3 regions of the Mesorhizobium sp. B3-1-9 genome follow, and region 1 is predicted to be linked to each of the others. Evidence: predicted binding sites of a transcription regulator. Region 1 holds the regulator's gene; each other region holds the start of a gene.
The links. The regulator HrcA, encoded in region 1, represses chaperone genes, less so after heat shock. The targets are predictions, from matches to a motif close to GTTAGCACTCNCNNNNNGNGAGTGCTAAC.
Positions count from the first base shown of each region.

Region 2: the regulator HrcA is predicted to act here: its motif matches at 3,099-3,127, upstream of groES (co-chaperone GroES).
Region 3: the regulator HrcA is predicted to act here: its motif matches at 3,891-3,919, upstream of FJW07_RS20275 (co-chaperone GroES).

Region 1 is NZ_VFTJ01000022.1:47,874-57,742, reverse strand. Features, by position in the region: gene FJW07_RS27295 (sorbosone dehydrogenase family protein) at 1-834, opposite strand, end outside; gene FJW07_RS27290 (hypothetical protein) at 952-1,149, opposite strand; gene hrcA (heat-inducible transcriptional repressor HrcA) at 1,221-2,303, opposite strand; gene rph (ribonuclease PH) at 2,523-3,239, shown strand; gene FJW07_RS27270 (VOC family protein) at 3,424-3,834, shown strand; gene rdgB (RdgB/HAM1 family non-canonical purine NTP pyrophosphatase) at 3,834-4,526, shown strand; gene hemW (radical SAM family heme chaperone HemW) at 4,523-5,695, shown strand; gene FJW07_RS27255 (low molecular weight protein tyrosine phosphatase family protein) at 5,700-6,020, shown strand; gene FJW07_RS27250 (hypothetical protein) at 6,230-6,418, opposite strand; gene rsmI (16S rRNA (cytidine(1402)-2'-O)-methyltransferase) at 6,579-7,475, shown strand; gene FJW07_RS27240 (YraN family protein) at 7,468-7,845, shown strand; gene FJW07_RS27235 (undecaprenyl-diphosphate phosphatase) at 8,102-8,908, opposite strand; gene FJW07_RS27230 (glutathione S-transferase family protein) at 9,122-9,814, shown strand; gene queG (tRNA epoxyqueuosine(34) reductase QueG) at 9,795-9,869, shown strand, end outside.
Region 2 is NZ_VFTJ01000003.1:161,590-171,458, reverse strand. Features, by position in the region: gene FJW07_RS07115 (LysR family transcriptional regulator) at 1-369, opposite strand, end outside; gene FJW07_RS07110 (SDR family oxidoreductase) at 476-1,237, shown strand; gene FJW07_RS07105 (hypothetical protein) at 1,234-2,085, opposite strand; gene FJW07_RS07100 (class I SAM-dependent methyltransferase) at 2,162-2,962, shown strand; gene groES (co-chaperone GroES) at 3,189-3,485, shown strand; gene groL (chaperonin GroEL) at 3,549-5,201, shown strand; gene FJW07_RS07085 (TetR/AcrR family transcriptional regulator) at 5,900-6,514, opposite strand; gene FJW07_RS07080 (NAD(P)-dependent alcohol dehydrogenase) at 6,628-7,638, shown strand; gene FJW07_RS07075 (OsmC family protein) at 7,676-8,110, shown strand; gene FJW07_RS07070 (nuclear transport factor 2 family protein) at 8,131-8,517, shown strand; gene FJW07_RS07065 (OsmC family protein) at 8,598-9,113, opposite strand; gene FJW07_RS07060 (GFA family protein) at 9,170-9,595, opposite strand; gene FJW07_RS07055 (AraC family transcriptional regulator) at 9,790-9,869, shown strand, end outside.
Region 3 is NZ_VFTJ01000011.1:106,678-116,546, forward strand. Features, by position in the region: gene tnpB (IS66 family insertion sequence element accessory protein TnpB) at 768-896, shown strand; gene FJW07_RS20250 (Hsp20/alpha crystallin family protein) at 1,371-1,877, opposite strand; gene FJW07_RS20255 (Hsp20 family protein) at 1,974-2,453, opposite strand; gene FJW07_RS20260 (DUF982 domain-containing protein) at 2,732-3,115, shown strand; gene FJW07_RS20265 (usg protein) at 3,099-3,377, opposite strand; gene FJW07_RS20270 (hypothetical protein) at 3,396-3,737, opposite strand; gene FJW07_RS20275 (co-chaperone GroES) at 4,072-4,386, shown strand; gene groL (chaperonin GroEL) at 4,443-6,074, shown strand; gene FJW07_RS32115 (DUF982 domain-containing protein) at 6,139-6,771, shown strand; gene FJW07_RS20295 (substrate-binding protein) at 7,755-8,888, opposite strand; gene FJW07_RS20300 (hypothetical protein) at 8,993-9,265, opposite strand; gene FJW07_RS20305 (HD domain-containing phosphohydrolase) at 9,356-9,869, opposite strand, start outside.

The DNA.
Region 1 (9,869 bases):
CGCCGGCTGCACGGTCATGCCGGAGCAGTTGCGCAGGCCGGTGGCGACGGTCCTGCGGTTGTTGCCGTCGGGATCGAAGGCCAGCACGTCGGCGCGGCCCTGTTCAGGACCCCAGGCCTCGCCCAGCGGCTGCGATCTCGCCCACGCCTCGACACCGCCCTTCGGCTTTGCGCCCATGTCCTCGGCGATGTTGGAGCCCGAACCAACCGACAGATAGAGCGTCTTGCCGTCGGGCGAGAAGGCGATGTCGCGCGTCCAGTGATGGCTGGCGGGGACTTTGGCGACGATGGTTTCCGGCTTGCCCGACGCTTCCAGGTCGCCGTCGCGATAGGCAAAGCGGACGACGCTGTTGCTGTTGGCGACATAGACCCATTGCGGCTTGTCGCCCGGCGGATAGAAGGCGATGCCGTAGGGCCGAGTTAGGCCCTTGGCGAAGACCGACTTCTGCGCGGGCTTCGCGCCGCCTTCCGCAAGGCGATAGACGCGGACCTGGTTCGCCCGACTGTCGGCGACGAAGAGGTCGCCGTTCGGCGCCACGCGCACGACGCGCGGACTGTCGATACCGGAAGCGACCAGCTCGGCGGAGAAGCCGGGCGGAAGTTTCGGCTTGGCACCTTCGGGGCGATCGGTGACGCCGCCGCCGTTCGAGGCGGACTCCGTCACATCGGGTTTCGGCAAATCCTCAGGTTTCAGCAGCCGGCGCACGCCCGGGCGGTCGGCCTTCCAATCGCCGAAGGCCTTTTCACCGCTGAGCAGGGGTTGATCGGCCTGCTGCGCAAAGGCGCCGGTGGCAAAGACCAGCGCGAGGCCCGCAAGGCCGGCGATCCGCATCATGGCTGTCCTCCGTCGTCTGCCAGCGCGCCTCAATCGATCAGGCGCCCAGAGCCAGGACATATTGGGCAAACGATCGAAAAGAGAAGCTTGCGCACGCGGATTTGACGGGCCTCGGGCTCAGGCCTCTTCGGCATCCAGATCGTCGTCGAGGCGCTTTTCCAACTCGACGAGGTCCGCCGGCAAGGGCAGACCCATTGCGCGCATCTCCCGCAATTTCTCGCGCAGCTGCTCCTGGATCTCGTGCTCGTCCTCGGGCTGGTTCACCATCTCCTCAAGCAGCAGGCTGATCTGGGCCTTGAGCGATTCCAGCGCCATGTTTTTCTCCTTTGCACCCTCAGCTGTGTCGAGATTCAGGTCGGGCCGACATCACCTGTATAGCGATACACCTAGCGCAGCATTCGTGAAATCAGCTGCGCGGTGTAATCGACCATCGGCACGATGCGGGCGTAGTTCAGGCGGGTCGGGCCGATGACGCCAAGCGCGCCGATGACGCGGGCGTCCTTGTCGCGATAGGGGGCGACGACCAGCGACGAGCCGGACAGCGAAAACAGCTTGTTCTCCGAGCCGATGAAGATGCGCACGCCAGGTCCTTCCTCGGCGAGGTCGAGCAGCTGCAGCAGCCCGTCCTGCGTCTCCAGATCCTCGAACAGATGACGCAGGAGCTCAAGATCGGCCTGGGCGGTGACGTTTTCCAGGAGGTTGGCGCGGCCGCGCACGATGAGGCGCGCCGGCAGGCCGCTCTCGGCGCCGGCCCAGACCGCCAGCCCCTTCTCGACCAGATCCTGCGACAGCGTGTCGAGCGCCGTTCTGGTCTCGTCCTTGATGCGGGCGATCTCGATGCGCGCCTCGGCAAGCGTGCGCCCCCTGATATGGGCGTTGAGGAAGTTCGAGGCCTCGTGCAGCTGCGACACGGTGATGCCGGCCGGCAGATCGACAACGCGGTTCTCGACATCGCCGTTCTGCGACACCAGCACGGCGAGTGCCTTTGCGGGCTCGAGCTGGATAAATTCGATGTGCTTCAGCGCCACCTCGTGCTTGGAGGCGAGCACGAGGCCGGCGCCGCGCGACATGCCCGACAGCATCTGGCTGGCCTCGGTCAGCATATGCTCCAGCGTCGCGCCCGAGCCGGAGGCGCGCACCTGCGCCTCGATGACGCGGCGCTCGTCGTCGGAAAGGTCGCCCAGCTCCATGAAGGCGTCGACGAAAAAGCGCAGCCCGGTCTGGGTCGGCAGCCGCCCGGCGGAAACATGCGGCGCGTAGATCAGCCCCAGATGCTCGAGGTCGCTCATCACATTGCGGATGGTGGCGGGCGACAGCGAGGAGGGCAGGATGCGCGACAGGCTGCGCGAGCCGACCGGCTCGCCGTCGCGCAGATAGGAATCGACAATCCGCCGGAAGATATCGCGCGAGCGCATGTCGAGTGACTGAAGTACCGGCGACTGCGACGTCGGATCGACTGGTTTGTTCATTCCGGCGAGAAACCTCCTTCCGAAAGATATAGACTTAAGCTACGGCGGCGCAACCCGGTGCCGCGCTCGCGGTCACACGGTGCCGCGTTTGCGGTCACCGGTGGCGCGTTCGCAGTCGCGCGGCCCGTTTTCCCGCGCGGCGTCCTTTTCCTTTGCGACTTGCCCCGCATGCGTCTACAAGCCGGCCACGATTCCGGAAACGACAAGAAAGAAGGCCGAATGCGCCCCTCCAAACGCCAAGCCGACGAAATGCGCGCCATCTCCTTCGAGCGTGGCGTCTCCAAGCATGCCGAAGGCTCGTGCCTGGTGAAGTTCGGCGACACGCATGTCTTGTGCACGGCGAGCCTGGAGGAAAAAGTGCCGTCCTGGATGCGCAATTCCGGCAAGGGCTGGGTGACGGCGGAATACGGCATGCTGCCGCGCTCGACCGGCGAGCGCATGCGGCGCGAGGCCTCCGCCGGCAAGCAGAGCGGCCGCACGCTGGAGATCCAGCGGCTGATCGGCCGGAGCTTGCGCGCCGTGGTCGACCTGCAGGCCCTGGGCGAGCAGCAGATCACCGTCGATTGCGACGTCATCCAGGCCGATGGCGGCACCCGCACCGCCTCGATCACCGGCGGCTGGGTGGCGCTCTATGATTGCCTGCGCTGGATGGAAGCGCGCCAGATGGTGAGCGTTTCCAAGGTGCTGAAGGACCATGTCGCGGCGATTTCCTGCGGCATCCATGACGGCCAGCCGGTCATCGATCTCGACTATATCGAGGATTCCTCGGCTGGCACCGACGCCAATTTCGTCATGACGGGCAAGGGCGGCATCGTCGAGATCCAGGGTACGGCGGAAGGCGAGCCCTTTTCCGAGGAGCAGTTCGCGGCGCTGATGGGGCTGGCGAAGAAGGGTATCTCGCGGTTGGTGAGCTTGCAGCAGATGGCGGTGGCGTAGGATTTCCAATGCCGAGCCTGGGCCCCCCTCTCTGGCCTGCCGGCCATCTCCCCCTCAAGGGGGGAGATCAGATGTCGCGACCGCTTTCGCCAATCGCCAGCGTTGCAAGAATGGCGCCTTCGCCGAAGCTGCCAATCTCCCCCCTTGAGGGGGAGATGCCCGGCAGGGCAGAGAGGGGGGCCTCGTGATACCCTCCGCTATCCTGGAATCCGCTCTCTATGTCACAGACCTGCACGCCGCCGAAGCCTTCTACCGCGACATCATCGGCCTCGAAGCCTTGGGCAGGATCGAAGGGCGCCACGTCTTTTTCCGCTGCGGCAACGGCGTATTGCTTCTCTTCAACGCGGAGGCGACGAAAATCCCGCCGGCGCCCGACGCCAGGCTGAAGGTGCCGCCGCACGGCACGGCCGGCGAAGGGCACCTCTGCTTCGCCGCGACCGCCGATGAGATCGCCGCATGGCGCAAGCATCTCGCGGCCAGGAACATCGCCATCGAAAGCGATTTCGAGTGGCCGCAGGGCGGGCATTCGATCTATTTCCGCGACCCGTCGGGCAATTCGATCGAGTTCGCCGAGCCAAGGATCTGGGGTTTTTGATGCATTCCCTGAATGGACAGAAGATCGTCGTCGCCAGCCACAATGAAGGCAAGCTGCGCGAATTCGCCGACCTGATGGCGCCGTTCGGCTTCGAGGCGAAATCGGCCAAGGAATACGGCCTGCCCGAACCCGACGAGACCGGCACCACCTTCGAGGAGAACGCCTATATCAAGGCATACGCAGCCGCCAAGGCCACCGGCCTGCCGGCGCTGTCGGACGATTCAGGCCTCTGCGTCGACGCGCTCGACGGCGCGCCGGGGGTCTACACCGCCAACTGGGCCGAGAAGCCCGATGGCAGCAGGGATTTCGGCATGGCCATGCAAAAGACGGAAACGGCACTGCAGGAAGCTCGCGCGACCGAGCCCTCGAAGCGCACCGGCCGCTTCGTCGCCGTCATCTGCCTGGCATTTCCGGACGGCGAAGCCGAATATTATCGCGGCGAAGCGGAAGGCACGCTTGTTTGGCCGCCGCGCGGCACGCTCGGCTTCGGCTACGATCCGGTGTTCCTGCCCAACGGTTTCGACAAGACTTTCGGCGAGATGAGCGCGGAAGAAAAGCATGGCTGGAAGCCCGGCCAGGCCACGGCGCTGTCGCACCGCGCCCGCGCCTTCCAGAAATTCGCGCAAGCACGCCTGGATCTGGCACGCCTGGATTTGGCACGCCTGGATCTGGCGCGACCAGGATCGGCATGAGCGCGGTCACCATACCGCTCGACCGGACCCCCGGCTTCGGCGTCTACATCCACTGGCCGTTCTGCGCGGCCAAGTGCCCTTATTGCGACTTCAACAGCCATGTCCGCCACCAGCCGGTCGACCAGGAGCGTTTTGCCCGCGCCTTCGAGACGGAGCTTGCGACCATGCGCGACCGCACCGGCCCGCGCGAGGTGACCAGCATCTTCCTCGGCGGCGGCACGCCGTCGCTGATGAAGCCGGAAACGGTGGCTGCCGTCCTGGAGGCCGTGGCGAGGTACTGGACGGTGCCGGCCGGCATCGAGGTGACGCTGGAAGCCAACCCATCCTCGGTCGAGGCCGAGCGCTTCCGCGGCTACCGCGCCGCCGGCGTCAACCGCGTCTCGCTGGGCGTGCAGGCGCTGAACGACAAGGATCTGCGCTTCCTCGGCCGGCTGCACAATGTCGAGGAGGCGCTGCACGCCATCGGCTTGGCGCGCGAGATCTTTCCGCGTCTGTCCTTCGACCTGATCTACGCGCGGCCCGGCCAGACGCCGGAGGCGTGGGAGGCGGAGCTGGAGCAGGCGATCGGCTATGCCGTCGATCATCTTTCGCTCTATCAGCTGACCATCGAGGAGGGCACGCCCTTCCACGCGCTTTACGCGGCGCGGAAATTCACGCTGCCCGACAACGATCACGCCGCCGACCTCTACGCGCTGACGCAGGAGGTGACGGCGGCGCATGGCCTGCCGGCCTACGAGATTTCCAACCACGCCCAACCCGGCGCCGAGAGCCGGCATAACCTCACCTACTGGCGCTACGGCGAATATGTCGGCGTCGGGCCGGGCGCGCATGGCCGCTTCGTCGAGAACGGCCGCCGCACGGTGACGATAGCGGAAAGAATGCCGGAGACCTGGGCCAATCTGGTCGAGGCCAGAGGGCACGGCGTCACCGGCGGCGAGATTTTGACGCGTTCCGAAGAGGCGGACGAGTTCCTGCTGATGGGCCTAAGGCTCGCCGAAGGCATCGACCTGCAGCGATACGAGGCGCTCGCCGGGCGCGGTCTTTCGAGCGCGCGGCTCTCGGTGCTGCAGGAGGAGGGACTGGTGGCGCCGGTCGGCAACGCTCGCCTGCGCGCCACGACCGCCGGCATGATCGTGCTGGATGCGGTGGTGGCGGATCTGGCACGGTAGCTTCTTGAAGAAAATCCTCTTCGTCTGCAGCCAGAACCGGCTGCGCAGTCCGACGGCCGAGCAGGTGTTTTCCAAACGCCGCGGCATCGAGGTCGAATCGGCCGGCACCAATCACGACGCCGACAATCCGCTGACGCATGAGCTGGTCGCCTGGGCCGACATCATCTTCGTGATGGAGAAAGCGCATCGGGCCAAGCTGCAGAAGAAGTTCCGGTCAAGCCTTAGAGGCACCAGGGTGATCTGCCTCGATATCCCGGACAACTACGCGTTCATGGATCCGGAACTGGTGCGGCTGCTGGAAGAGAGGGTCAGCAGATACCTCTGAAGATGTGGCGCTTCCCGCGCGTTCGTCATTCTCGGGCTTGACCCGAGAATCCATGCCGTGACCGGTGCGAAGGGCACAGCGGTGCAGAATTCCGCACCGCTGGCAGAACGTCGATGTAACGGCATGGAGTCCAGGGTCTGCACGCGTCGCTTCGCTCCTTGCTCCGCCCTGGAATGACGAGGCGCGAGGTCGCAAAGGTTGCCGTTAGTTCAAGCGTCGTGCTTCTGGCGGTGCTTGCCGCGGTGCTTCTCGCCATGCGCCTCGCCGTGACGGACAGGCTTCTGGTCGGCCTTGTCGCGGCGCGCGCCGGACTCGGCGGCGATGGGGTGTGGAGGGATGCCCTCGCGGGCGGTCTTGCTTTCAAGTCGGCTGATAAAAATATCGAAGCGATTGGGCATCGTTCGGTCCTGCCTCCTCCCGGGGAATCAGGGGTTAAATTCGCCGATGTGGGTTTCGTTCCGCACTGTGGCAAAGGCAAGGCGATTTCCTTGACTCGACCTCACGTTTTGCAACGGGACGTCAGCCATGCCAAACAGGGCGGGTCAAGAGGGGCATTCGGTGACCGGCGACAAACGCAGCTATCTGATCGGGCAAAGCGAGATCGCGGCGCGGCCGCTTCAGCCGGCGCTCTATCTGGTGGCGACGCCGATCGGCAACCTGGCCGACATCACGCTGCGCGCGCTGGAGACGCTGGCGGCTGCCGATATCGTCGCCTGCGAGGACACGCGCGTCTCGCGCGTGCTGCTCGAACGTTACGGCATACGCCGCCGCACCACCGCCTATCACGAGCACAATGCCGCCGAGGCCGGGCCGAAGCTCATCGAGGCGCTGGCGGCCGGGCAGAGTGTGGCGCTGATTTCGGACGCCGGCACGCCGCTGGTCTCCGATCCGGGCTACCGGCTGGTCGGCGAGGCGCTGGAACAAGGTATTCGTGTGGTGCCGATCCCCGGGCCTTCGGCGGCGCTCGCCGCGCTGACCGCTTCCGGCCTGCCGTCCGACGCCTTCCTGTTCGCCGGGTTCCTGCCGGTGAAGACCGGGCAGCGGCTGACCAAGCTCGAAACGTTCAAGGCGGTGCCGGCGACGCTGATCTTCTTCGAATCGCCGCGGCGGCTGGCGGAGACGCTTGGCGCCATGGTGGAGGCGCTCGGCGGCGACCGCAAAGCCGCCATCGGCCGCGAGCTGACCAAGACGTTCGAGGAGATGCGCACCGGCACGCTTGCCGAGCTGGCCGACCATTATGCCGCGGCCGACACGCCGAAGGGCGAGATCGTCATCTGCGTCGGCCCGCCGGAGGCGGCGGTGGATCAGCCGGCCGACATCGACCGGCTCCTGCTCTCGCTTGCCGCCGAAATGCCGGCCTCGAAGGCCGCGGCCGAAGCGGCGAAAATGACCGGCGGGCAGAAGCAGGCGCTTTACCGGCGGCTGCTGGAACTCCGGGAAGGCGATGGTGGCTGAGCGCACGGCCGGTCATCGCCGAAAAGCCTATCGGCGCGGGCATCGCGGCGAATGGCTGGCGGCGCTGGCGCTGATGCTGAAAGGCTACCGCATCCTTGCCCGCCGCCACCGCACCAGGCTCGGCGAGATCGACCTGATCGCCAGGCGCGGCGACCTCGTGTTGTTCGTCGAGGTCAAGGCGCGCCGCACGCTGATCGAGGCGATGGAAGCGATCGGCCATGAATCGGAGCGCCGGATCGAAGGCGCCGCCGATCTTTGGCTGTCGCGCCAGCCGGACTACGGAAGGCTTTCGATGCGTTTCGACATGGTGGCGGTGCTGCCCTGGCGCTGGCCGGTGCATGTCGAGAACGCGTTTTATGGGAGGAATTGATCCCCTTCGTTCGTCATCCTAGGGTGGAGCAGTCGCGAAGCGACGTCGCGGAAACCCTAGGATCCATGCCGTGACCTAGACGCGCTGCCACCGTGCAGAATCTGGATCAAAGAGCGTCGCGTCTAACGAAAGCTATTCGCGACCGCCGCGTTCTACGGTCCGCGTCACGGCATGGATCCTCGGGTCTGCGCGCGTCGCTTCGCTCCTTGCTCCGCCCGTGGATGACGAAGGCGTTTGGTGCGCCGCCTTAGTGTAATCATCCCCAGACCATCAGGGCCACCAGGCCGAGCCCGCCCACCACCAGCCGCCACCAGCCGAACAGCGAATAGCCGTTGCGCGAGACGTAATCGAGCAGGAAGCGCACCACGATCAGCGCGGTGACGAAGGCGGCGATGAAGCCGACGGCGATGATCGGCAGGTCGGCCGAGGTCAGCACATTGCGGTTCTTGAAAAGGTCGAAGGCGAAGGCGCCGACCATGGTGGGCATGGCGAGGAAGAAGGAGAATTCGGCCGCCGCCCGCTTGTCGACGCCCATCAGCAGCGCGCCGACGATGGTCGAGCCGGAGCGCGAGGTGCCGGGGATCAGCGACAGGCACTGGAACAGGCCGATCTTCAGATAAAGGCTGGTCGGAAAGAGCTCGACGTCGTGATGGACCGGCTTGAAGTTGATGCGGTCGACGACGAGCAGCACGACGCCGCCGATGATCAGCATGATGCAGATCAGCTGCGGTGATTCGAACAATATGGTCTTGATGAAATCATGCGCCAGCGCGCCGATGACCGCCGCCGGCAGGAAGGCGATCAGGATGCCGATGACGAAATGCCGGGTCTGCGGATCGCTGGGCAGCTTGATCAGCATCTGCCAGAGCTTGCTGAAATAGACGCTGAGGATCGCCAGGATCGCGCCGAGCTGGATCAGGATCTCGAAGGCCTTGCCGGTGGAGTGGAAGCCGAGGAAATGGCCGGCAAGCAGGATGTGGCCGGTCGACGACACCGGAATGAACTCGGTCAGGCCCTCCAAAAGCCCGAGCAGCAGCGCTTCGACGATGGTCTGGCTTTCCATGGCAACCTCTGATCTTGGATGACGGCTAGAGCACGACGCCTAAAAGTGTGAAGCGGTTTTCGGACGACATGATGCTCCAAGGGAAGGGCTTGCTTGTCATGGGGCGGAAGTGTCCCTATAGGTCGCAACACCCATGACAGCCCCAGGAATCGGGCGGCCAAGACTTACCGGCGCGGCCGGCCAATTGCCAGTGCGCCTTTTCATCGCGGAACCATGCTGACGCTTTTCCATCATCCCATGTTCGCCACCTGCCGCTTCGCGCGCCTCGCCTTCGGCGAGTATGGCGAGGAACTGGCGCTGATCGAGGAAAAGCCGTGGACGCGGCGCAAGGAGTTTTTGGCGCTGAACCCGGCCGGCACGCTGCCGATCCTGCTTGCCGAAGGCGACGTGCCGATCGTCGGCGCCATGGTGATCGCCGAATATCTCGACGAGACGCGAGGGGTACTGAAGCGCGACAAGCGGCTGTTCGCCGAGGACCCGATGCAGCGCGCCGAGATCCGCCGGCTGACCGATTGGTATCTGAGCAAAGCCGAAAGCGAAGTGACGCGGCATCTGGTGCGCGAGCGGGTGCTGAAGCCGGTCATGCCGGAGACCGCCGGCGGCGGCTCCCCGGACTCGGCGGCGATCCGCGCCGCGCGCGCCAACATCCGCCAGCACATGAAATACACCAACTGGCTGGCGGGCACGCGCCATTGGCTGGCCGGCAACAAGGTGACCTATGCCGACCTCGCGGCGGCGGCGACGCTTTCGGTGCTCGATTATCTCGGTGAGATCGACTGGCGCGAGCATGCCGCCGCGCGCGAATGGTACACGCGGGTGAAATCGCGGCCGTCGTTCCGGCCGCTGCTTTCCGACCGGGTGCGCGGCCTGTCGCCGGTGTCGCATTATGCGGACCTCGATTTCTGAGAGCCTGCGCGCGCTGATCGACGCCGAGGCGCGCCGCGCCGGCTTCGAGGCGGTC
Region 2 (9,869 bases), on a different contig from region 1:
GATATGCACGCTGAGCCCGGGATGGCGCGCGAGCAGCGCCGGCAGTTCCGGGATGACCAGGGTGCGGGCCAAATGGCCGTTGATGTCGATGCTGAGCCGCCCGCGCACTTCATGCGCGCCAAAGGTGCCCTCGGCGTCCTCGATGTCGGCGAGGATGCCGAGGCAGCGCTGGTAATAGGCCTCGCCGTCGAGCGTCGTGGTGACGTGGCGCGTGGTGCGGCGGAGCAGTTGCACGCCGAGCCGCTCCTCAAGCTGCTTGATCGCGGCGGTGGCGCTGGAGCGCGGCAGGCCGAGATCGGCGGCAGCCGCGGTAAAGCTGTGGCGTTCCACGACGCGGGTGAAGAGCCGCATGCTGTCAAACCGATCCATCGCCGATTGTTCGCATAGGCTGAATAGTGTTGGCAATCCATGCCCGATTATATCGGGCGATCAGGCGAGTATATGCATCTCCATCCAAGAAGAAGGAGATTTCGCCATGACCACTCGTCCCATTGCCCTCATCACCGGCGGCAGCCGCGGCCTCGGCCGCAACACCGCGCTCAACCTCGCCCGCAAGGGTGTAGACGTCATCGTCACCTATCGCTCTCGCGCCGATGAGGCGAAGACGGCAATCGCCGAGATCGAGGCCGCCGGGGGCCGGGCCGCCGCGCTTGAGCTGGATACCGGCGCCATCGCCAGCTTCCCGGCTTTCGTCGAGGCGCTGAAGAAGACGCTTCACGAAACCTGGCAGCGCGACCGCTTCGACTATCTCGTCAACAATGCCGGCACCGGCCTGCGCAAGATGATCGCCGAGACGACGGAAGAGGAATTCGACACGCTGATGAACACCCATCTCAAGGGCGTGTTCTTCCTCACCCAGGCGCTGCTGCCGCTGATCGACGATGGCGGCCGCATCATCAACATCTCGAGCGGGCTCGCCCGTTTCGCCGCGCCCGGATCGTCGGCCTACGCGATGATGAAGGGCGGCATCGAGGTGTTCACGCGCTACCTCGCCAAGGAGCTTGGCGCGCGCGGCATCACCGCCAACACCGTGGCGCCAGGCGCCATCGCCACCGACTTCAATGGCGGCCATGTGCGCGACAACGCCGAGATCAACCGCATGGTGGCCGGCGTCACCGCGCTCGGCCGCGCCGGCGTTGCCGACGACATCGGCCCGATGATCGCCTCGCTGCTGTCGGACGACAATCGCTGGGTCAACGCCCAGCGCATCGAAGTGTCAGGCGGCATGAACATCTAGGTGACCTGGCGGATCAGTCCCTCGAAGCCGTCGGCAAGGTTGGCATTGCCGGCGGCGATGAAGCTCGACAGGTTCCTGGCTCGCCCGGGCGTCTTGTTGGCGTCGAGCAGCACCGCCCTGCCCTCGTGCATGACAAAGTCGAATTTTCCGTAGTCGAAGCCGAGCCGGCGCCTTAGCGCGCGCAGCTCGTCCGGAACCGAAACCGCCTCGCGGCGGATGGTGTCGTCGCCCTTGACGAGGCTCTGCGGCGAGACATGGCGGGTGCAGCGCTCGCGCTCGCCGCAGAACAGCCAGAAGCGGGCGGCAAAACCGTCCGGCTCCGGCTCGGGAATGAATTTCTCGACGACCAGATTCTGGCGCTCGAAGGCCTCGGCCGGAACGTCGGCGAGCGAGGCATGGATCTCGTATTTGTCGAAAGGTTCGACGCCGGGAAACGGCTCCGGCCTGCCGGCGCGCCGCGCGCGCTGGTTCAGCTGCTGCTCCGGCGTTCCCCAATGGTTGAGGCTGCTCTTGACGATGACCTGCCCCTGCCAGTCGTCGCCTTGGCCAATCACGGCGCCGCTGATGCGGCGTTTCGAAATGTCGGCCGTCCCAAGGTTGAGGCAGAAGGGAAAGCGCCGCGCGTAATCGACATAGTCGGGCGGCGTCACGGTCACGTCGAGATGCAACACCGCGATGTCGGCGGCCGGCTTCGCCGAGGTGCCTCTCAATATCTGGACCGAATGGCCGCGGCGCTTCAGCTCTTCCAGCAGGTCGAAGAGCATATATGGGCTATCGCGGCGCATCAGCAGTCCGCGCCGGCTCTGGAAGCGGTCGAACTCGTGCGTGATCACCGCGATGCGCGCCATGCCCGCCCCTCACTTGGCTTATCGAGCGTCGTCGATTATTCGATCGAATACAACGCGCTGCTAGGCTGGGGTTTGCATGACGCAACATTGGAATGCAATTCGCAAGCACTGGCAGTTGCTCGGCTCACCGCTGCGGCCGCCGGCGGAGGTGGTCGAAACTTACGACCGCGAGCTCGACCTTGCCCGGTCGCACGTCGTGATGTTCGGCGTGACGCCGGAGCTCGCCGGGCTGGGTGCCAGTATGACGGCGGTCGACGAATCCGCCGACATGATTGCCGGCATCTGGCCAGGCGACACCGAAACGCGCAAGGCGGTGCAAGGCGACTGGTTCGACCTGCCGTTTCCCGGCGCGAGCGTCGATGCGCTGATCGGCGATGGATGCCTCTCGGTCATCGGCACCGCGAACCTCAGGCGCACACTGTTTGCTTCGATCGCGCGTGCGCTGAAAGCAGACGGGCGCGCCGGCATAAGGCTTTATGCTTCCCCCGGGACTCCAGACGACCCGAAGGATATCCGCGCCCTGGCGCTGAGCGGTGGCGTCGCAACCTTCCACGAGCTCAAATGGCGCGTGGCGATGACCGCAATCGGCGGCGCGCCTGACTACACGATACCGGTGAGGGGCATCCTCGAACAATTCGAAGCGCTGTTTCCGGATCGCGAAGAGCTTGCGGCTCGCACAGGATGGGAGCTGCCGGTCATCGGAACCATCGACGTCTACCGCAACTCGTCGGTCATCTACAATTTCGCCCCCGCGGCAGCACTCATCGAGGAAGCCCAGACCTTCTTCGATGATGTCCGGCTGGCCTCGACCGGCACATACGGGCTCGCTGAACGCTGCCCGCTGCTGGTGCTGCGGTCGCCGAAGCGCCGGGACTGACGGACGAGATTGCTCGTCGGCGCCTCGCGACACCCGGTGCTTTTCGGGCTGGCGTTCCGCGTGAGAAAAATTTCGCGTCGCCTCCCCCTTGCGCGCGCCTTGACTCCGGCAAGGCGCCGGCCTATTTCAGCGCCACGTTAGCACTCGTCTTTGGTGAGTGCTAACCCATATCCGGCCTCGCCGGATGGAGGAACAGTTCTCACCGTTCTCATTCGAGGAAGAAAACATGGCAAAGTCCAAGTTCCGCCCGCTTCATGACCGCGTGGTCGTTCGCCGGGTCGAATCCGAATCCAAGACCGCCGGCGGGATCATCATCCCGGATACGGCGAAGGAGAAGCCGCAGGAAGGCGAGATCATCGCCGTCGGTTCCGGCGCCCGCGACGAAGCAGGCAAGCTCGTGCCGCTGGATGTCAAGGCCGGCGATCGCATCCTGTTCGGCAAGTGGTCGGGCACCGAAGTCAAGCTCAATGGCGAAGACCTTCTGATCATGAAGGAATCCGACATCATGGGTATCATCGGCTGATCATCGGCCTCACCTGAATCTTCATCTTCGGGCTCTTCCCGAGCCCCTGCCAGGAGCTAAAACATGGCTGCCAAAGACGTAAAATTCTCCCGCGATGCCCGTGAGCGCATGCTGCGCGGTGTCAACATCCTCGCCGACGCGGTGAAGGTCACCCTCGGCCCCAAGGGCCGCAACGTCGTCATCGACAAGTCGTTCGGCGCCCCGCGCATCACCAAGGACGGCGTCACCGTCGCCAAGGAAATCGAGCTCGAGGACAAGTTCGAGAACATGGGCGCGCAGATGGTCCGCGAAGTCGCTTCGAAGACCAACGACATCGCCGGCGACGGCACCACGACCGCAACGGTTCTGGCGCAGTCGATCGTCCAGGAAGGCCACAAGGCGGTTGCCGCCGGCATGAACCCGATGGACCTGAAGCGCGGCATCGACCTCGCCGTTGGCGACGTCGTCACGACGCTGATCAAGAACGCCAAGAAGATCAAGACCTCGGAAGAAGTTGCCCAGGTCGGCACCATCGCCGGCAATGGCGATGCCTCGGTCGGCTCGATGATCGCCGAAGCGATGCAGAAGGTCGGCAATGAGGGCGTCATCACCGTCGAGGAGGCCAAGACCGCCGAGACCGAGCTCGAAGTCGTCGAAGGCATGCAGTTCGACCGCGGCTACCTGTCGCCCTACTTCGTCACCAATGCAGACAAGATGGTCGCCGATCTCGAGGACGCCTACATCCTGCTGCACGAGAAGAAGCTCTCCAACCTGCAGGCCATGCTGCCGATCCTCGAGGCTGTCGTGCAGACCTCGAAGCCGCTGGTCATCATCTCGGAAGACGTCGAAGGTGAGGCTCTGGCCACGCTGGTCGTCAACAAGCTGCGCGGCGGCCTGAAGATCGCCGCCGTCAAGGCGCCGGGCTTCGGTGACCGCCGTAAGGCCATGCTGGAAGACATCGCCATCCTCACCGGCGGCCAGGTCATTTCCGAAGACCTCGGCATCAAGCTCGAGAATGTCGGCCTCAACATGCTCGGCCGCGCCAAGAAGGTGTCGATCTCCAAGGAGAACACCACCATTGTCGACGGCGCCGGCAAGAAGGCCGAGATCCAGGGCCGCGTTGCCCAGATCAAGCAGCAGATCGAGGAGACCACCTCGGACTACGACAAGGAGAAGCTGCAGGAACGTCTCGCCAAGCTGGCCGGCGGCGTTGCCGTCATCCGCGTCGGCGGTGCGACCGAGATCGAAGTCAAGGAAAAGAAGGACCGCGTCGATGACGCCCTCAACGCGACTCGCGCGGCCGTCGAAGAAGGCATCGTTCCCGGCGGCGGCGTCGCGCTTCTGCGCGCTTCGCTGAACATCAAGGCAACCGGCGCCAACTCCGACCAGACCGCTGGCATCAACATCGTTCGTCGCGCCCTGCAGGCTCCGGCCCGTCAGATCGCGTCCAACGCCGGTGCGGAAGCATCGATCGTTGCCGGCAAGATCCTGGAGAACAAGGGCGCGACCTTCGGCTACAACGCCCAGACCGGCGAATATGGCGACATGATCGCCATGGGCATCGTCGATCCGGTCAAGGTCGTGCGCACCGCTCTCCAGGACGCGGCCTCGGTCGCCGGCCTGCTGGTCACCACCGAAGCCATGATCGCCGAGGCTCCGAAGAAGGAGTCGGCTGGCGGCATGCCCGGCGGTATGCCTGGCGGCGGCATGGGTGGCATGGGCGGCATGGACTTCTAAGAAGTCCATAAAGCACGCCCATCAACTAACATTGCTCAAGCCCGCAAACGGGCTTGAGTGGCGGCATGGACTTCTAATCCAGGCTACCAAGCTGATACGGAAAGGGCGCCCAGAGGCGCCCTTTCCTGTTTTGCGAGGATTATCGGGGCGATCAACGTTTGATCGGCATTCCGAAACGAAATCGCTTCGCCGTGAAGATAAGTCGCCGCAACGCCTTCAGGCCGGCCGCGAGCTTTCCCTCAGCCTTCATTGCCCGGTCCGTCCAGCATGGCCTTCACGCCTTCCAGATCGACACCAACGAAGGAAGCGACGGCCCATCCGCTAGAGGCCGCGCAGCGACCAGCCTTTCCGCGAGGTCGACCGAAATACCTTGCTCGGCCAGCAGGAAACCGGCCCGCTCGTTTCTGCCACGCGAGAAACATGGCGCGTGTCCGGTTGCAGCGGCCGGCGCGAAAGCAGCGGCGTCCAGTCAACGCCGCCGGCAGGCACCTCCCCCGAGCCGGAAAGCGCCATCTCGGCGGAGGCGTTGTACTTGAAATGCGCGGTTCCAGTCGAGATTCCTGGCAAATTGCGGTCCGCGAACCGCCTGATCCGACTGTCCGCGCCCCAACGCCTGCTCCCGAAACCGCTTCGCCGGCCGCCCCGTTGCGGCTAGACCTGGGGAGTTAAGCCGATATTTCCGGAGCCGGCAAAGCCCTTTATCCTAAGGCGGTAGCGTCCGCCTCCCGGGCTACCTTGCCGGCAAGCACCGCTTGCTCGACCAGCGCGGCCACTTCGTCGGCGACAGTCAAGACCGGCGTGCGGTCGCGGGTGGCGCGCGCGATCACCATAAGGCCCTCCAGCGAGGATTCGACCAGCAGGGCCAGCGCCTGCGCGCGCCGCTCCGGCACCCCTGCCCTGACGAAAGCCTTGCGCAGCAGTCCGATCCACTGCTCGAAGGCCGACCGGCAGATTTCGGCCAGGTCCGGCACATCGTTCGGAGCGTCGAGCACCACCGGCGCGACCGGGCAGCCGAGCGAGAATTCGTTCTCTTCCAGCATGCGGGCCACCGACTGGTAGATGTGGTGCACGGCAACGGCTGGGTCGCTTTCCTCCAACAGCGCGGCGCCAAGCCGCTCGGTCACATCGGCGACACTGGCGCGCGTCACTTCGATGACCAACTGGTCCTTGCCGCCCGGGAAATGGAAATAGAGCGACCCGCGGGGCGCGCCGCTGGCGCTCAAAATGTCGTTGAGCGACGTGCCGTGATAGCCGCGCTGCCGAATGAGCAGCCCGGTCGCCTCGATCATGCGGGTGCGTGTGTCCGTCGCCACGTCGACCTCTCGACTGTCAACCTCTGTCAGGAGCTTGCATTATAGGACTTGCCCCTAATATGACAATCGGTCTACATAATATGTAAATCGGTCTACATATTTGAGAGACAACAATGCAAACCTATCGGCTCGAGGGGCAAGGCAGCATCGACAAACTGGCGTTGCGCGAGGAGGCGATGCCGCAGCCAGGTCCGCGTCAGATCGTCGTGCGGGTGCGCGCCACCTCGCTCAATCGCCGCGACACGATGATCCTCAACGGCACCTATCCTCTGGCACCCCGCGCCGGCATCGTGCCGCTGAGCGACGGCGCCGGCGAAGTCGTCGCGGTCGGCGACGGTGCGACCCGCTTTGCCATCGGCGACCGCGTCACCGGCAGCTATTTCGCGCGCTGGATCGACGGCCGCATGCATCCGGGCATCGTCGATCAGCTCGGCTGCACGCTGGACGGCATGCTCTGCGAATACGCGCTGCTCGACGAGCAATGGGCCGTGCGGCTGCCCGACCACCTCTCCTGGCAAGAGGCGGCGACCTTCACCTGCGCCGGGCTGACCGCCTGGAGCGCGCTGACGGGCGCCGAAATTCCAAAGCCCGGACAATGGGTTCTCACCATTGGCTCAGGTGGCGTCGCGCTGTTTGCGCTGCAGTTCGCCAAGCTCATGGGTTGCCGCGTGGCCGCCGTCACCTCGCGCGCCGAGAAAGCCGAAAGGCTGCGGACGCTCGGCGCCGACCTCGTCATCGCGGTAGCCGGAACGCCGGAATGGGGCGTGAAATTGCGCGAGGCGACCGGCGGGATCGATCTCGTCGTCGAGACCGGCGGCCCGGTGACTTTTACGCAATCGCTGATCGCCAGCGCGCTTTACGGGCGCATCGTGCTGCTCACCGTGCAGGACCACAACGGCAAATCGGTCGAGATCCCGGGCGCCGTCTACCAGCGCAGCCTCGTCACCATCGGCCGGCTGTTCGTCGGCAGCCGCAACGGGCTGGAGGCGATGCTTGCCGCTGTCGCCACGCACCGGCTGAAACCCGTCCTCGACAAGGTCTTCCCCTTCGCCGAGGCGCGCGAGGCCTGCCGTCATTTCCAGCGGGGCGACGTCTTCGGCAAGGTCGTCATCGACGGCGCGTGACCACCACACTTTCCCACAAACAGAGAGGAGACCAGCCATGACAATCCGTGAAGCCTCGGCCCAGTGGCAGGGCACGCTCAAGGAAGGATCCGGCCGGCTGCGGCTGGGCAGCGGCGTGTTCGAAGGCGCCTATTCCTTCCCGTCGCGCTTCGAGAACGGCCCGGGCACCAATCCGGAAGAGCTGATAGCGGCCGCGCATGCCGGCTGCTTCTCGATGGCGCTTACCGCCGTGCTCGGCGGCGAAGGCCACACGGCCAAAAGCATCCACACCATTGCCAAGGTGCATCTCGGCGCAACCACGGCCGGGCCGACGATTACCCGCATCGAGCTCGAGACCGAGGCGAGCATCGCCGGCATCTCGGCCGAGGACTTCGAGCGGCTGGCGCAAAAGGCCAAGGCAGCCTGCCTCGTCTCGCGGGCACTGGCCGGCGTCGCCTCAATCACGCTCAAGGCGAACCTTGCAGACCACTGAAACGGAAGGAGGAAAATCCAATGACCCAGGAATTGATCATCGACATCGCCGCGGCCAAGCGCTCCGCCGAGACGGCGGAAATCATGCGGCGCTACAACGACGTCTTCCAGCGTCACGATCCGTCGGCCCTGGACGAACTGGTGGCGCAGGACTGCGTGATCGAGAACACCACGCCGGCGCCGGACGGCGCCCGCCGCATCGGCAAGGCCGCCTGCGTCGAATTGTGGTCGGCGATCGCCACCGGACCCGGCACCCGCTTCGATGTCGAAGAGACGTTCGTCGCCGGCGACCGCGCTACGATCCGCTGGCGCTTCTGGATGTCCGACGGCAGTTCGCTGCGCGGCGTCAACCTGATGCGTGTCGCGGATGGGCAAATCGTCGAGGCGATGGGCTATGTGAAAGGATAGGGCCTGGCGCGGAAGAGCCGCGCTCAGGCCCAGTCCAGAATCCGTCCCCGCCAGGATCTGGATCCCGGGCAAGCCGCGGCCTACGAGACGACCCGATTGAGTTTCACGAAGGTCTTGGGACTGCGCTGGATGGTCTGGAAGACCACGCAGTAGCGATCGGTGAGTTCCATGAGCTGGGTCAGCCGGCCTTGCTCGACATCCGACTCGATGTCGAAGCGCAGGCGGATTTCCTTGAAGCCGACCGGCACACCTTCGGTGACGCCGAGCGTGCCGCGAAGATCGACGTCGCCCTCGGCGGAAATCTCCGCCGACTTGATCGGAATCTCCAGCACGGCCGCGGCCGCCCGCATCGAGACGCCGGCGCAGGCGATCAGCGCCTCCAGCAGCATGTCGCCGGAGCAAAGCTCCCGCCCGCTGCCGCCGGCCTTCGGATGGATGCCCGCCAAGGCAAGACCGCGTCCGGTCTCGACCTTGCAGGTCACCTTCGAGTCGTCGGCATTGCCCCTGGCCTTCAAGGTAAGAAGTGCTGCCCGCGCGTCCTTGCGATAAAGATCCTTGATCGGCTCCTGCGTGGCGCGAAACGTCGCGATATCCATTGCTGTTCTCCTGTCGTGAATTGCGGTTGTCTGAAATCGTCGGCCATCGTCCGGACCTATTCCGGGACGGCGATGCCTGAGCCGCCGAGCTCGGCGGGAAAATCCTTCAGCTTCGGTAGTCCGTCCTTCATCGGCAGGACCGTCTCTGCGTAATTGACATGGACCCTCGGCTTGAATTCCACCGTCGGTATGGTGGCGGCATAGACGTCGACCAGCCCGAGCGGCGGATGATCCGTCATCAGATGACCGCCGCATTTGGTGCAGAACTGGCGGTTGCTCATCTCGGACTTCTTGAAGCCGGATAGAAACTCCGCGCCCTTGGTGACCTTGACGTTCCGTGGCTTCCACAGCGTGAAGGCATTCGCCGGAGACGCCGACCATGACCGGCAGGAACCGCAGTGGCAGTAGCCCATTGCCTCGGCGGTTCCGTGGACTTCGATTTCCACGGCGCCGCAAAAACACCCGCCCTTATGTACCGTCATGACTTTCGATCCTTATCCAGGTTTGGTTCGACCGTGCTCAGCGCCGGTTGAGACGGCACCGCACGGTGCTGTCGGGGTTTAAAGCTTCCGCCAATGAACGGAATGACGGGGCGTCCGCCTTACTTGACAGCTCGTCCGGAACTGGAAAGGGATGTCGCGTCGGATTGCCGCGCGGCTTGCGGGAAATGGGTGTAATGGCCGGGGATGCTCTTTCTGACCTTTTGAAAACGGTGCGCCTCACCGGCGCGACGTTTTTCGACATCGAAGGCCACGA
Region 3 (9,869 bases), on a different contig from region 1:
AAGCGGTCCAGTCCGTCCCAATCAGATGTATTAGCTCAGCGGCCCGCTGCTCGGTGATCCCGGTCTCTTTTGCCAGCCTCTCGGCCAGCTGCCGCTTTGCAACGCGCGCTCGTATCGGTAGTGTCTCAGTTTGAAATTTTGACGTTGGTTAAAATTGTCGGGACCGTTGCGCGGTCGCCGCATTAACCGGGGAAGCGGTCGCTCCTTTCAGGGGTGTAGCCGCTTACGAAATCGCAGGAAGCCCGCCGCTCGACTGGGTAGCGGCGGGCTTTTCGTTCCCTGGATGTCCTGCAATCGTTCTTCCGTAGCGTCATCTAATCGACCTGCGGTTGTTAGGAGTTGTCCGCAGCACGCTTCTTACATGGACCGCGTGCCCGGCTTCGGCGCAACGGCGTCCATTTTCTCGCAAAGGTCTTCCATCGACCACAAAAGTGAACGTGCTTGCTATTTTCCCGGTGTTTCGCTGCTGCCTTCTTAACGATCTCGGCGCCGCTCTGGCGTCATGTTCTCGGCGCGCTTCTTTCCGCCCTTGGCACCTAGCGCCTTGGCGCGGGGTCTTTATGATGGGCGGCGCGTGTTTGCGCCGACTGGCAGCACTGCGGCCGCGGTGAAGCGGCAGCTGGCGGCCACGGAGAAGGCGTTATGATCGTCGTTCCGGCCGGCGTGAAAGTGCATCTGGCTTTGGGTCACACCGACATGCGCAAAGGCTCGATGGGCTCGCGACGCTGATCCAGGAACATCTGAAGAAGGAGCCGTTCTCGAGGCATCTGTTCGTGTTCCGCGGCAAGAATGCCTGGCTGCTGAAGATCCTGTTCTGGGATGTCACCGGTCTTTGTCTGTTCACCAAGCGCATGAACCACGGACAGTTCATGTGGCCGAGCCTGGCGGCTCGGTGACGCTGTCGCCGGCACAGCTGTCGGGTTGGCCGAACGTCTGCAATGTTTGGGAGTAGAGGCTGGGCATCCGGGAGAAGTCTAATACCGGCACTCACCCTGGCAGTCGAGATTGCGGATGCGGTAGCAGCAGCAAAAAAGCGGCAGCGAGCTTCCTTTGATGTGAAATCCAAGGCAGAAGAACTGGCGAGGACTCACCCCAACGCGGGGGCCAGCGTCGGTGATGTCACAGATACTCTCGAAGAGGAGAGCTTGGCCGCTGGCATCATACCGATATCTGAGCCGCGCCATTAGGCCGCGCTCAATCGAGCAGCATGCGTTCCTCTTTAGCGGCAGCCTCGATCGTTCTCGACGGCGCCCGCGTGTTTCGTTCGGGCTTTGCCGGAATGCGGCTCGTCGCTGAGAGGCATTTCTCTTCCTGGTAGAGCAGGTGTGGCGCGGGAGGCCCGGCCTGTCGGCGACCTTCCGCGCCACATGTCAGCTCTTGATTTCGATGCGCTTTGCCTGTGATTGCGCTTTCGCGGTCTTCGGCAGCCTCACCGTCAACACACCGTTTTTGAAGCGGGCGTCGACCTCGCCCTCCTCGACTTCGTAACCGAGGGGGATGCGCCGCTCGAAGCGGCCGTAGTAGCGCTCCGAGAACTGCCGGTCCCTGTCCTCCGTTTCGGAGCGCTTCTCGCCCTTCAGCGTCAGCACGCTGTCATCGAGCAGCACTTCGATGTCCCTTTCCTCCAGACCGGGAACCTCGGCCGTCACCTTGATCTCCTTCTCGCCGTCGGAAATCTCGACGCTCGGCCAGCCGCTGCCGAATGAAGATAGCGTACCGAAGGCCGGTAGCGCAGGGCCGAAGCCGCGAAAAGCGTCGTCGAACAGGCGGTTCACCTCGCGATGCAACGAGAGAAAGGGGTCGCGCTCGTCATCGCGAAACAAGCTCGGAAGCCGGCTATTTTCCCGTCTCCAAGGGATCAGATCACGTACACTCATTGTTGTTCTCCTTTCTGTTGATTGGATTTGACCAATCGTTTCGCGACGGCACCGGGCGAGGCCCGATGCCGCGCGCGCAAGACCATCAGCGAGCTCTCAGGCGACCTGCCTCTCAGCTTCGATCTTCCGGTTCGCCGCGACCTTCGGCATCGTCTTGTCGGATGCGATTTCGATCCTGCGCGGCTTCATCTCTTCGGGAATCTCGCGCTTGAGATCGATCGTCAGCAAACCATTGACGAGACCGGCGCCGACAACCTTGACGTGATCGGCCAGTTCAAAACGGCGTTGGAAGGCTCGGCCGGCAATGCCGCGATGCAGGTAATGGCTGTTGTCCTCGCCGACCTTCTGGCCAGACACCATGAGCATGTTCTGCTCCTGCGTGACGGTCAGTTCGTCTTGGCTGAATCCGGCGACCGCCATGGTGATGCGGTAGTCGTCCTCATCGGTCTTGGCGATGTCATAGGGCGGCCAGTTGTCGATCGGCTCGCCTCTGCTCGCAGCCTCGAGCGCGTTCAGCATGCGGTCGAAGCCGATGCTCGACCTGAACAGAGGGGTAAAGTCGAATGTCGTTCTCATAGCTACATCCTCCATTGAGCAATATAGATACGAGGAGCGCCAAGGATGCGGCGCTCCTTGACCTTCGCTGGCCCTTTCAGGCGCCAGCAAAATCGATCTGGGAATTCAATTCCACCGCGTCAAGAGGCAGAGCGGCAATCATCATGGCGCCCGAAGGCATCGCCGGGCCGATCGGGCTGCTGGCTGCCGATGGGGAGGTTCAACGGTTTTAACGCCGGCCATGCGGCAACCTTGACACGGCATGGGCGGCCAACCATCTCGACAAGGGGCGTTCGCCGATGGCGCCGCCCGATTGCTTGCTCGCAAAAAGACTGGAACAACAAACGGAGGAAGTGATGAACGACGTTCGGTTTCCCGAACCGGTCAAGCTCGAATTTCCCGCCACTTCGCGCAAGGTCGCCAGCAGCTTCGAGGCATTGGAATGCCTGGATCAGCAATGGCCTGAATGGGCGCAGGGACGCAGCTGGCGCGCCGCAGAGCGGGCCTGCCGCGACGCGCTGGATGGCTGGCGCAGCGGCCGTGAGGCTTATAACGCTTTCAAGAAAGCGGCGAAACGGGCCGGCCTGATACCGGCAGATGGCCATTCCGCGCTCCGCAAATGCCGTCCGAGGAGGACGACCGGAGGCTTGCGATCTGACGCCACGCTCAGTGGATGGCAATGATCACGTCGACGGCGCGCAATTCCGAAGGTTGGATGAGGCGATGGTGGGCGACTCGCACGGAATGCAGCGCGCCCACCAGTTCACGCTCCCAATAGCCCAGGAATTCTTGCAGCTCCGGAAACTCCGGCGCCAGGTCATATTCTTGCCAGACGTAGAGCTGCAGCAGGCTCGGGTGATCGGGAAGATGGTAATGGATCTCGGCGGTGGTCAGCCCGTAGCCAACCATCTGCAGTCGGAACTCCCTGCTGACCGCGTTGACCATATGCTTCTCCTTACGATTTCATGCGTCCAGTCGGTCAAACATGTGCCGATGATCGGTTGCCGGATATGGCGTCGCAGCCTCGACATCGAGTTTGCACAAGGCATCCATAATCTGGTCCAAGGTTACCGGCCGCTCGGTACCCGGCGGCTGACGCAGCGCTGGCATGGATTCCACAGCGCAGGCATCCGAAGCCCAGGACGACAGAATCGCCCGCTTTTCCTGACGATCGAGCGTCTCGTCCTTCAAGACCTCGTCAGGATGCTTGAAATGCCTGGCCGGCGCCAGCAGGCGATCGAGCGAATAGTCGGATGTTTCGGGGGCAAGAGAGGAAATTATCGGCGAAAACGTCTGGTGGTTCATCGATGTCCTCCGTCTGCAAAAACTCCTCGAATAGCGTTCGTGTTCCAGGCTGCCGTCCCATGGGCAGCAGCAGCGATAATTTTGTCTGCGAGTCGCGAAAATTCAAGCGGCAAAATCTCCCGTTCGAACGAAATAGCTGCACGATAACAGTCTGTTGGCACTCTCATATGCCGAGTGCCAATTTTTTTGCATAGGCCCCTTGAAACCCGAAAATCCCAAAACTAGCTCGATATGCGCGCGATGCCCGAGAGGGTCGCGTCGCCCCGCACCGGCCGATATTGCCGGTCCGGTGCGGGGGAACCTCAAAACCTGTTTGTCCTTGAAGGAGAACGACATGGCGTTCCGTCCATTGCATGACCGTATCCTGGTCCGCCGCATCGAAGCCGACGAAAAAACGGCGGGTGGCATCATCATCCCCGATACCGCCAAAGAAAAGCCGAGCGAAGGCGAAGTCATCGCCGTCGGCTCTGGCGTTCGTGACGACGGCGGCAAGCTGGTCGAACTCGACGTGAAGGTCGGCGACCGAATCCTGTTCGGAAAATGGTCCGGCACCGAGATCAAGCTGAACGGTGAGGACCTGCTCATCATGAAGGAGAGCGACGTGATGGGCGTGATCGAGCAGACTGCCACAATGAAGAAGGCCGCCTGAGGGCTATTTCAAACAGTCAACCAGTCAATGAAAGCTGCCTAAAGAGGAGTTATCCAATGGCTGCCAAAGAGGTGAAATTCCATACCGAAGCCCGCGAGAAGATGTTGCGGGGCGTCGACATTCTCGCCAACGCCGTGAAAGTGACGCTGGGACCAAAGGGCCGCAACGTCGTCATCGATAAATCGTTCGGCGCGCCGCGCATCACCAAGGACGGCGTCACCGTCGCCAAGGAGATCGAGCTCGAGGACAAGTTCGAGAATATGGGCGCGCAGATGGTGCGCGAAGTGGCATCGAAGACCAACGACATCGCCGGCGACGGCACGACCACGGCAACGGTTCTTGCGCAAGCGATCGTCAAGGAGGGGGCCAAAGCCGTGGCCTCGGGCATGAATCCCATGGACCTGAAGCGCGGCATCGACAAGGCCGTCGACGCAGTGGTCGCGGAGCTGAAGGCCAACGCCCGTAAGGTGACGAAGAACGACGAAATCGCGCAGGTCGGCACCATATCGGCCAATGGCGATGCCGAGATCGGCCGCTTCCTGGCTGAGGCCATGGAGAAGGTCGGCAATGAAGGCGTCATCACGGTCGAGGAAGCCAAGACCGCCGAGACCGAGCTCGAAGTCGTCGAAGGCATGCAGTTCGACCGCGGCTATCTCAGCCCCTACTTCATCAACAACCAGGACAAGATGCGCGTCGAGCTCGAGGAGCCCTACGTGCTCATTCATGAGAAGAAGCTCTCCAACCTGCAGGCCATGCTCCCGGTGCTTGAAGCGGTGGTGCAGTCAGGCAAGCCGCTGCTGATCATCGCCGAGGACGTCGAGGGCGAAGCGCTGGCCACGCTGGTCGTCAACAAGCTGCGCGGCGGTCTGAAGGTCGCGGCCGTCAAGGCTCCGGGCTTCGGCGACCGTCGCAAGGCCATGCTCGAGGACATCGCCATCCTCACCGGCGGCACCGCGATTTCGGAAGACCTCGGCATCAAGCTGGAGAATGTTACGATCCAGATGCTGGGCCGCGCCAAGAAGGTAGCGATCGAGAAGGAAAACACCACGATCGTCGACGGCGTCGGCCGCAAGGAAGAGATCCAGGGCCGCATCGCCCAGATCAAGGCGCAGATCGAGGAGACCACCTCGGACTACGACCGCGAGAAGCTGCAGGAGCGGTTGGCTAAGCTCGCCGGCGGCGTCGCGGTGATCCGCGTCGGCGGCTCGACCGAGGTCGAGGTCAAGGAACGCAAGGACCGTGTCGACGACGCGCTTCATGCGACCCGCGCGGCTGTCGAGGAAGGCGTGCTGCCCGGCGGCGGCGTCGCACTGCTCAGGGCTGCAAAGGCGCTCGATAACGTCCCTGTCGACAATGCCGACCAGAAGACCGGGGTCGAAATCGTTCGCCGCGCGATCGAAACCCCGGTGCGCCAGATCGCCGAGAACGCGGGAGCCGAGGGGTCGATCATCGTCGGCAAGCTGCGCGAGAAGGCGGAGTTCGGCTGGGGCTGGAATGCCCAGACCAACGAGTTCGGCGATCTCTATACGCAGGGCGTTATCGACCCGGCGAAGGTCGTGCGCACCGCACTGCAGGACGCCGCCTCGGTCGCGGGCCTGCTCGTCACCACGGAAGCCATGGTGGCCGAAAAGCCTAAGAAGGAAGCACCGGTCCCGGCGATGCCGGGCGGCGGCGGAATGGATTTCTGAGCGCCGGCGATGCTCGCTCCCCACGTGGGGAGCGAGCATCGCCAGATCGATTGGGGAGAATATCATGAATGTGATGACCGGCGAGGGAACCGTTCCGGCCCCGGCATGCTCGCCGAGCGAATTCCTTGCCTACGAAGAGGAATGCCGAACGGCGCTCAAGCCGCTGCTGACGGGCTTGCTGGACATGGCCGAATCTGCGGGCTGGAACCGGCGCACGGTGACGTCGACGCTGATCCTGTCGGCGCACGTGGCGCGGCATCGGGAGTGTCTGCGGAGAGCCGAACCTGATGCTCGGATCTCGCGTCTTGGCAGAATCCGGGCAGGGCGTCGAGTTGTCCTTGCGGACAGGCCCGTTGCTCGGCACGCCGCAGTCGCAACGCTATCGATAGAGGCTCAAGTCATGACAAACACGCGCTTTGAACAACCTGTCACAATCCTGGTCGGAATGGGTTTTCCGGTGACAATCGAGAACGCGATGGAAGCATGTTCCCTGCTTCAGGACTGGCCCGCCCCCGGCCGTAACGGGGCTCATGCGGTCGCGCTCAACGCCTGCAAAGCCGGCATTGCCGGTGAGGTCGATCCGGAGATCGTGCGGGCAACCCTGGTCGCCTTCGCACGTCGCAATGACATACTGGTGCCGAACACGCTGGTAGCGAAAACGATCTCACGGACCGCATCCACGGATCGGACCGCGTAGTCCACCAGCCGTCACGCAAAATCGCGCCTCGGGGGGCGCCGGCGAGCGCCACCGTCTTGCCGCCCCGCGAGGAAGAGAACCCCGCAATCCAATTTAAAGCGTCGACCAGTGGCGACGGCCTCGATTGGGCCACTCAAGTAGGTTCTCGACGGCTGCCTGGACTTTGTTGACCTCTTAGCAGACGCCATGCTGCCGGTCTTAACCGAGACCGGCGGCGAGAACCAAGGACGCCGTGGGTGCGCATCACTCATGCAAATCGAAGGCGACGAACCGGCCGAGCAAAACCGCCTCGAATATGATGAGTTCGGTGAGTTCGCAATCCTTCGAGGCCAAGTTCACGGGCTGCCGCGATAGTTGCTTTAATGGAAACCGTTTCGTCCAGAGGCGCGCTTAGGAGCGCTGCATGGACAAGCTCTTTAGCGGTGCTCGCCGGCCTATGAGCGATTTAACGTCCACCAGCCCAACTCCACTGTACCCCGAATGCTCAATCGTTGTGGCAAGGCTCGCGGGAAATCAACCAAAATCTGTGTGAAAAAGAGATGAGGGGCCAGTCTACCCGGCTGGCCCTCTAAGTCCGCAGCCTTTTCCAAGGAGGGGGACTCCCAGGCTGGCGGGCTGGTGGAGAGGATAGCGGCATTAGGCGGACGGTTATTGATTTATGATAAAATTGGTTGCGAGGAGACGTAACCACTGACCCTGACATCTGCTGATTGTGACGATTTGACAAGAGTGCGCCGGATCGAGATTGGCAATAGCTAAAACAGAAAATTCACATCTTGCAAAGGAACAGGGCCTGCACCGGCTAACACCGGCGCTATGCAGCTTGGGCACAGACGGTCCGGTTCATCCAGAAAGGTACCACTCTGCTGGCGATCCCCATCTTGGCGCAACGTCGTCGCTGGCCGTTACGAGAAGGTGGACGGCGAGGGCACCATCTAGCCGCCCTCGCCTATTGGAAGAGCAGTGATCGGGATCCGCGCAGCTCACCTCACGTTGCTCAGTTGGAATTCTTCGGTAAGCATTCGCTGGTTGGGATCGATCGGACCCAGGTTCTTCACGACCCTGAATCGACCGCTCTGTGCCTGTGCGATGTACATGTTCATCCGCACATGATGCTGGCCGGGAACCATCTCCGCCGGGCCCCCAGGTCCCTCACTGATCCGAGCGTGATCGAGCGCCCGGATAACCGCGTCGCGTTCGACGGTGGCGGCCTCATGAACGGCGGCCTCCCACATCTTGATCGCCCGGTAGTGACCAGTGCACCCGCTGCCCGCAGTCAAGGTAGCGCCACCGGGGAACCGCGCGCTGTAGCGCCGCAACAGTGCGCGACCGAACGGTTCGTCGAGTTCCTGGTAATAGTCGAGGCAGCTGTAGAGGCCCTCGATCTGGTCGGGCGGCACCAGGTTGAAGAAGTTCTCATCGAAGTAGGTACAGACGATCCGGCCGCCGCGTTTGCCGAAGCCGGCCTTGTGCAGTTCTTCGAGGAACGGTGTCAGCCCCGGCGGGACGATGGTGTTGAAAACCACGTCGGTGCCGCTCGCCATGATCTGCTGCACCGTCCGCCGGAAATCGACAGTGTCCAGCGGAAAATACTCCTCGCCGACGATCTCGCCGCCATTGGCGCGCACCACCTGGCTCGCGGCCTTGTTCAGCAAATGAGGCCAGATGTAATCGGCCGATGGCAGGTAGAATTTCCTGGCTCCCGTGGACTCCATGAGCCATGGGATCAGCGGCTCGACCTGCTGCGCGGGCACCGGGCCCGTGCAGAAGATCAAGGGATCGTTCTCCTGTCCCTCATACTGCTCGGTATAGATGTAAAGCGTCCTGCCCCGGGTGACCGCCTCGCTTTTGATGGCCAAGCGGGTCGAGCTGTATATGCCGCCGACGACCACATCGATCTTGTCGACGTCGATCAGCTTTGCGGTCCTTGCCTTGGCGGCGCCGTCGTTCGTCTCGCCATCCTCAATGACGAGCTCCACCGGCCGGCCGAGGAGGCCGCCCTTGGCGTTGATGTCGTCGACGAGCATGGTGGTGAGGTTCGCATTGGCGACGCCCATGAAAGACAACGGGCCGGTGAGTTCGGCGATAAGGCCGATCTTGATGGGTTTCGGATTCATGTCATTTCTCCGATTCTGGGTGTTGCGAGTTTTGGGGAATTCGGCTTCCGAGGTGTTTGCCGGGCGCGCCGCCGCCAGCCAGCAGGCGGCGCGCAGCGTGGACGTCAGGCCTCGTAGTGACCGAGCAGCAATGCCGCCTGCGGCTTGCCCACATGGCCGGCTTCCTGCAGGATCGCAGGCACCTCCGGATCCGACACGAAATTCTTCCAACCCTCGGCGTCCCAGTCGAAGATCGCCCAGACGCGGTCAGGTTCGCTCGGGTCGCGGAACACGGTTGCGCCGTTCGAGCCGTGCAGCCGGCGCTTGTCGGCGCCCTTGGTCGAAAAGATCCGGATGAAGTGGTCGACGTCCGCCACCTTGGTCGTTGCGAGAAGCATCTGATTTCCTCCTGTCGGTCGCGGCCACCATTGGTCCATCGACAGGATCACGATGCGCGCGCCGAAGCGGGCGCACATGGGGTGGATTCCCTATGCCCGCATTTCGCCCGGTCGGACAAGGCCGTGCTCGACCGCATAGAGCGCGGCACCGGCGCGGGTGGTCACGCCGACCTTGGAGTAGACGCTCTGGATGTGGTGGTCGGCGGTCTTGGGCGAGATATCGAGCTTGCGAGCCGTCTCCTTCGCCGTAAGGCCGGCGGCGATCAGGCGCAGCACCTCGATTTCGCGCCGCGTCATGCCGGCTAGCGCCTGCGGTAAGGCCCGGCGCGACCGCTGCCCGGCGAAGGACAACACCGCCTCGGCGGCGTCGGGGCAGATACAGCCGTCACGAACAGCTGCACGCAACTGCGTCGCCGCCGCCTCGCTGGACAGCGCCTTGCGGTGCGGACGTTCCTCCCGCGACGTCTGAAAGGCCTCGGCGGCGGCCAGGATCCTGGCCGCCGGAGACAGATCGGAGCCGCTGACCTTGCGGTGATATCCCGAACCGTCCAGGCGCTCGTGATGGCGCAGCACGAGCGCGCCCATCGCATCGCCGCCGTGGCCG